DNA from 2 places in the Thermoanaerobacter sp. X514 genome. Region 1 is predicted to be linked to the other one. Evidence: riboswitches for the same ligand, from Rfam matches in the RefSeq annotation. Region 1 holds a riboswitch; the other holds the start of a gene.

Evidence for each region. A riboswitch is a leader RNA that binds a small molecule or an ion and turns the genes downstream of it on or off. The one in region 1 is predicted to bind cyclic di-GMP.
Region 2: it holds a riboswitch for cyclic di-GMP, as region 1 does, so the genes downstream of both, gspE (type II secretion system ATPase GspE) here and TETH514_RS11025 (sigma-54-dependent transcriptional regulator) in region 1, are expected to answer to the same signal.

The regions. Positions count from the first base shown of each region.
Region 1 covers NC_010320.1:2,189,371-2,192,797, forward strand. The annotation lists gene TETH514_RS11025 (sigma-54-dependent transcriptional regulator) at 1-1,134, opposite strand, end outside; cyclic di-GMP riboswitch class I at 1,188-1,275, opposite strand; gene TETH514_RS11030 (S8 family serine peptidase) at 1,632-3,362, shown strand; gene TETH514_RS11035 (glycoside hydrolase family 65 protein) at 3,403-3,427, opposite strand, start outside.
Region 2 covers NC_010320.1:1,533,576-1,537,002, forward strand. The annotation lists gene sigK (RNA polymerase sporulation sigma factor SigK) at 1-530, shown strand, start outside; gene TETH514_RS07575 (YqeG family HAD IIIA-type phosphatase) at 594-1,094, shown strand; gene aroE (shikimate dehydrogenase) at 1,084-1,938, shown strand; cyclic di-GMP riboswitch class II at 1,942-2,025, shown strand; gene gspE (type II secretion system ATPase GspE) at 2,052-3,427, shown strand, end outside.

The DNA of each region.
Region 1 (3,427 bases):
AGTTGCTCTATCATTCCGCCCTACTTTCAAATAAGCCTGGGGTAACAAAGTAAGATCAACTTTTAAAAAATTCCTCTTTGTTCCGTAATTAATTAAAAAAGCTTTAGAGCAAATTAATTGAAGGAGGGATTTCAATTCCCCAATATTTCCTTCATATTGCAAAGACAAAAGCAAAGAAATTACTTCTGGATGTACAACAATATTTAAGTTGAGCCGTTTGGCTTCTTCTCTAAAAAGGTAAACAATTATCTCAATTTTCTCGTTTAGAGGCCTTTCCTCAAAAGATGGCAATTGAATGATAACTGGTATTCGTCTCATAAAAGTCTTTAAAAGAAATGAATCAGGTCTCTCTGTAGTAGCTGCTACAATCATTAAGTTAGCATTTCTTTCCACAGTATCCCCCAATTTTCGATATACTCCCTTGTCCATAAGGTAAAATAACATCTCTTGACCTTCAGGAGGTAATCTGTGAACCTCGTCAAGGAATAATATCCCTTTATCAGCTTTCTCTACTAAACCTATCTTATCTACATCAGCTCCAGTATAGGCTCCTTTAACATGTCCAAACAAATAAGACATAAGAAGTTGAGGATTGTTATAGTAATCCGCACAGTTTAACACTTCAAGAGGTCCTACCCTACCATTTTGAAGACTAAATTTGTGCATCATCTCTGCGAAAAAAGATTTACCAGAACCCGGCGGTCCTATGATAAGAGTATGAAGTCCATAAGGAGGATACAATACAGCCGCTTTGGCCTGTTCTATTTGCCCTTTGAGGCTGCCATCATGTCCTATTATATTTTCAAAAGCACATTCTTTTTCTTTTCCCAAATCTAAAAAATCAATTAAATCTTTTAGAAGTATCTCTTCCTTAACCTTATTCCCTAAAAAATGAGCTAATCTATTTTTTTCAATATAATACACAGGTTTTGAAATAATTTTAACTATTTTCCCTTCTCTTACAAGATGATTTAAAATAAAAGACACATTGGGTCGAGCTATTTTTAGCAATTGCGCTATTTCTTCTGTAGTGACCCCACCTTTTCTATTTATCAAAAAATCCTGAAGATTAAATTCCTTACTCTTTTCTATAATGAAATTGTAAATTTTTTCTTTATTAGTCATATAAAACATCACTTCCTCAATTAATAAACCTCCTGTCAAAAGGCAGGAGATTATATATAAATGTTGGCAGCCCGGCTATCATAGCAAAACTATCGCTTTAGACCCGTGGCTTTGCGTCCCCGCCTTTCGACGAGTTTGCCTTTTTCAACAAAAATTTATTTAATTTTCCTATATTACTATTTCGACATAAATATGAATTTTCCTTCTATTTTTAAAAAAGATTTTTTCTACATAATTCGTTAAATTTATACTAATTTCTAAATGTATGTGTTTTATGCATTATTTTGTGTATCAAAAATGTGTATAAAAAATTATACACATTAAAAACTTTTATTAATTTTGTCTATATACAGTAAATTGGCATAAAAATTGCTTGAGTTTTATTATAGAAAATAAATCTTACAGAAAGGAGATGATGAATAGAAGAAAGAAACAGTTTCACTTAGCGACTAGAAGGGCTGACTTAAATTTTAAAAAATATTAAATTTTTAAGGAGGTAAGAAAAAATGAAGAGCCGACAAACATTAAAAGCTTTACTGGCCTTTGTGTTAATTGTAGCTTTAATGTCGCTAAGTGGAGTATTAGTCCAAGCCCAGCCCAACCTAACAAACTTTCCTATTAACTCATCAACAAAAAATTACTTGCCTCAAATTCAAAAAGTTTTGATGCAAGACTCTAATAAAAATAAACTTTTTGACAACTTAGAAGCAAAAATTGCTGGTAAGCCAGACAGTGAAAAATTTCCAGTTATAATAATTTTCAACAAAAACATAGATGATAACGAACTATTAAATATTTCTAAATCCATTGGAAAGTTTAATATAAAGCATAAATACAAAATTATTCCAGGAATTGCTGCTACCTTAACTAAAGGACAAATAAACGCTTGGTCAAAATTGGATATAGTAAAGCAAATTGAGTATGACGAGCCTGTATATGCCACATTAGACACTGCAACAAAATGGTTTGGGGTTACAAAAGCGAGAAGTGATTTTGGTGTAACTGGTGATAGAGACGGTAATGCTTCTTCTTATTCCAAGAATGATATAGTAATAGCAGTTATTGATACCGGTATTGATGGCTCCCATGTTGACCTCGCTGGTGGCAAAGTAATAGGATGGCAAGATTTTGTAAACGGCAAATCTACCCCCTACGATGATAATGGACACGGAACTCATGTAGCAAGTATTGCGGCAGGTACTGGGACAGGGAACAACCTTTATAAAGGTGTTGCTCCTGGTGCTGCTTTAGTAGGGATAAAAGTATTAGATTCAAATGGAAGCGGAACTATGAGCACTGTAACCGCAGGAATTGACTGGGCTGTTCAAAACAAAGACGTATACGGAATCAAAGTTATAAATTTAAGCCTCGGAACTTCCACAAGTTCTGATGGAACTGACTCTACCTCACTGGCAGTAAACGGAGCCGTAGATAGCGGAATTGTAGTAGTAGTTGCAGCTGGAAATTCAGGTCCTGCGAGATACACCATAGGATCACCTGGTGCAGCAGAAAAAGCCATAACCGTTGCAGCAATGGCGGATGTAGGGGAACTTGGCTTTAACCTTGCAAGCTTCTCCAGCCGTGGTCCCACAGCTGACGGAAGGATAAAACCTGACATTGCAGCACCCGGATATAATATAACTGCCGCAAAAGCAAATTCTATAAATGGTTATGTGACATACAGTGGTACAAGCATGGCTACACCTTTTGTAGCAGGTACAGTAGCCCTTATGCTCAGTGCAAATATAAACCTTGCACCACTTGATGTAAAAAATATAATAATGACTACTGCAAAAAGTTGGGGTCCTCCAAGCAAAAACATTGACTATGGTGTAGGAAGATTGGATGCATATGAAGCAATTAAAACAGCTGGAAATTTCACAGGAACTAATATATCTGTGCCAAACCACTATTATGCTAAAGAGTCACTTCCTGGGTCTCGTTACAGTGACATTTGGACATTTAATGTGACAGACACATCATATCCTATTGCAATAACTTTCATAATACCTGATTGGGCAAACTATAACCCTGATTTCGATATATACCTCTATGACCCAACTGGTACTCTTGTCAAAAGTTCAACTGGAACACAAAGGCAGGAGACAATAACATACATTCCAACACAAACGGGAACCTATTATATCAAAGTATATTCCTTCCGAGGCAGTGGAAATTATTACTTTGATTTAAGTGTAGGAGGCGGGTCACTCACCCTTTCAAGTAACGACATATAAAAAAATTAAAGAAGTATGGTGCCAATGGCTCCATACTTCTTTAATTTTTGAGACTTTCTACTTTA
Region 2 (3,427 bases), 660 kb from region 1:
TAGAAAGAAACTTAAGGTTGGTAGCTCATGTTGTTAAAAAGTACAGTGGCACAGGTAAAGATATAGATGATTTAATATCTATTGGGACAATAGGGCTTATAAAAGCAATTTCCACCTTTGATTCTTCTAAAGGAACACATCTTGCCACATATGCAGCCAGATGTATAGAAAACGAAATACTTATGTCTATACGAACGGAAAAAAAGATGAAAGGAGAGGTTTTTCTCCAAGACCCTATTGGTGTCGATAAAGAGGGCAATGAGATATCTTTAATGGATGTCCTTGGCACAGAGGAAGATGAAATATCAGAGCAAGTGGAGAAAAAACTTCAAATTAAAAAGCTGTACAGTAAAATGAACAGCGTTTTAAAAAATAGAGAAAAGTTAATTATAGAAATGAGATACGGGTTATATAATGGTAAAGTGAGAACTCAAAGAGAAATAGCAAAAATGCTGGGTATATCTCGATCATATGTTTCAAGGATTGAGAAGAAGGCTTTAAATAAGCTTTTTAAAGAGCTTTCCATGTAAAACTGTTTGTATTGACAGTTTATTTTTTTTTATTATATAATTTTAACTAAATGAGGTGAAGATATGTATAAAAAGTTAATTCCTGATATTATAGTGGAAAATATCTATGATATCAATTTAGACTTTTTAAAAGAAAAAGGAATTACCAGTCTTGTCTTAGATATTGACAATACTTTAGTGCCTCAAAAATCAAAATTTCCCGATAAAATGACTATTGAATGGCTTGAAAAAGTAAAAAAAGAGGGGTTTAAAATTTGTCTCATTTCAAATAACACTAAAAGAAGAGTAAATGAATTTAAAGAAAAAGTTGGTGTACCTGGAATAGCTTGGGCCATTAAGCCGAGAAAAGGAGCTTTTAAAAAGGCTTTAAAGATTTTAAATGCTAAGCCTAATGAAACAGCTTTAATAGGAGATCAAATATTTACTGATATTTTTGGTGGCAAAAGAGCAGGTTTATATACTATTTTGGTAAAACCTCTATCAGAAGAGGAATTAGGATGGACTAAACTTATGAGAAAAGCGGAAAAACATGTACTTAAAAGGATTGAGAGATATGGAGATTAATTCAAATACTAAACTGTATGGTCTTATAGGGCATCCTGTAGAACATAGTTTATCCCCTTTAATACATAACTATGCTTTTAAGTCTTTAAATTTAAATTGTGTCTACACTGTTTTTGATGTTTTGCCAGAAAAGCTTGAAGATGCAGTAAATGGAGTAAAAGCTTTGGGAATAAAAGGAGTTAATGTGACTGTGCCACATAAAGAGAAGATAATTAAATACTTAGATGTGGTTTCAGAAGAAGCTTTAAAAATTGGCGCAGTCAATACTGTAGTCAATGAAGAAGGAATATTAAAAGGCTATAATACGGATGTCTATGGCTTTATAGACTCATTAACAGAAGTAGGAGAAAAAATTGAAGGAAGAAAAGCTGTTGTCTTAGGAGCTGGTGGAGCTTCTAAAGCTGTTTGTGTCGCCCTTGCTCTAAAAGGGATAGATTCGATAATAATTGCCAATAGAAGTGTTGAGAGAGCAAAAGATTTGTCAGAGTACATTAAAAAAGAATTTAAGATTCAGTGTGATTACTGCAGTATAAATGAAGTAAAAGAACTACCAGAAATAGATATACTTGTTAATACTACAAGCGTAGGAATGTATCCAAATACAGAAGATTCTCCTGCTGATGAAAAAGTGGTTTTGAAAGCTAAATTTGTCTATGACCTTATTTACAATCCTTTTGAAACTGCTCTTTTAAAACATGCGAAAAAGAATGGAATAAAGTATTCTAATGGACTTTCTATGTTGGTAAATCAAGCTAATTATTCTTTCAAATTATGGACAGGGGGATTTTTCGACAAAAATTTGGTATACAGGTATTTAAAAGAAGGAATTACGCATAATTTGTAGAATATTTTATAAAGAGTAGATGAAGTGAGGCTATATGTGGGCACTTTATGCCTCACGGATACAGTGGTGCAACCGGCTTTATGTCGGCTTTATTATTTTTGGAGGTATATTTTATGGCCAAGAAAAAGCTAGGGGAGCTTTTACTTGAGGTAGGGCTTATAACAGAAGAACAATTAAAGCACGCAATAGAAGTTCAAAACAAAACAGGAGAAAAGTTAGGAAAAGTTCTTATTAAATTGGGGTATGTTACAGAAAGCCAAATACTAGAGGCTTTAGAATTTCAATTAGGTATTCCACATGTAGATTTGCAAAAATACTATATTGATCCCGATGTAGCAAAATTAATTCCTGAAGCCGTTGCTAAAAGACATACTATTATTCCTATAAAAAAAGATGAAGATGGTATATTGGTAGCAATGGCAGACCCTCTGAATATTTTTGCACTAGATGATGTGAGAATCATTACGAAACAAAATGTAAAGCCTTTAATTGCTTCTGAAGGAAGCATCTTAAAAGCCATAGATAGAATTTACGGAAGAGAACAGGCAGAAAAAGCAGTACAGGATTTTAAAAAGGAGTTTCAAAGTGAAAGTCAAGAAGAGCTGCCAGATGAGATTCTTGAAGAAGTACAAAACGCGCCTGCTGTACGCTTTGTAAATTCTATAATTGAGCAGGCAATAAAAAATAGGGCTTCAGATATTCACATTGAACCTACTGAAAAAGACCTTAGAATTCGATTTAGGATAGATGGACAATTAACAGAAGCTATGAGGACTATAAAAAGTACCCATGCCCCTGTTGTGACAAGAGTAAAAATTATGGCTAATATGAACATCGCTGAAAGAAGACTTCCTCAAGATGGCAGATTTGATTTTACTACAGGTGGTAAAAATATTGACATAAGAGTTTCTTCGTTGCCCACTGTTTTTGGAGAGAAATTGGTATTGAGGCTTTTAGACAAGGAAAATTTTATAATGACAAAGGAGCAATTAGGTTTTGAAGAAGAGGATCTGGTGCTCTTTGATAAACTTATCAAAAGGCCTAATGGCATTGTGCTTTTGACTGGTCCTACAGGTAGTGGGAAAACCACCACTCTTTATGCAATGCTGAGAGAGCTTAACAAACCCAATATTAATATAATAACTGTTGAGGACCCTGTTGAGTATTCCCTTGAGGGAATAAACCAGGTACAAGTTAATGAAAAGGCAGGCCTTACCTTTGCGACTGCTCTTAGGTCAATTTTGAGGCAAGACCCTGATATAATTATGATTGGAGAAATTAGAGATACTGAAACTGCTGAGATAGCTATTCGCTCTGCCATAACAGGGCACTTAGTCCTTTCCACTTTGCATACAAATGATGCGGCGGGAGCGGTGACTAGGCTTGTAGATATGGGTATAGAGCCTTATCTTGTGTCTTCTTCTGTAGTAGGGGTTATTGCTCAGAGATTGGCGAGAAAAATATGTGATAACTGTAGAATTTCTTATAA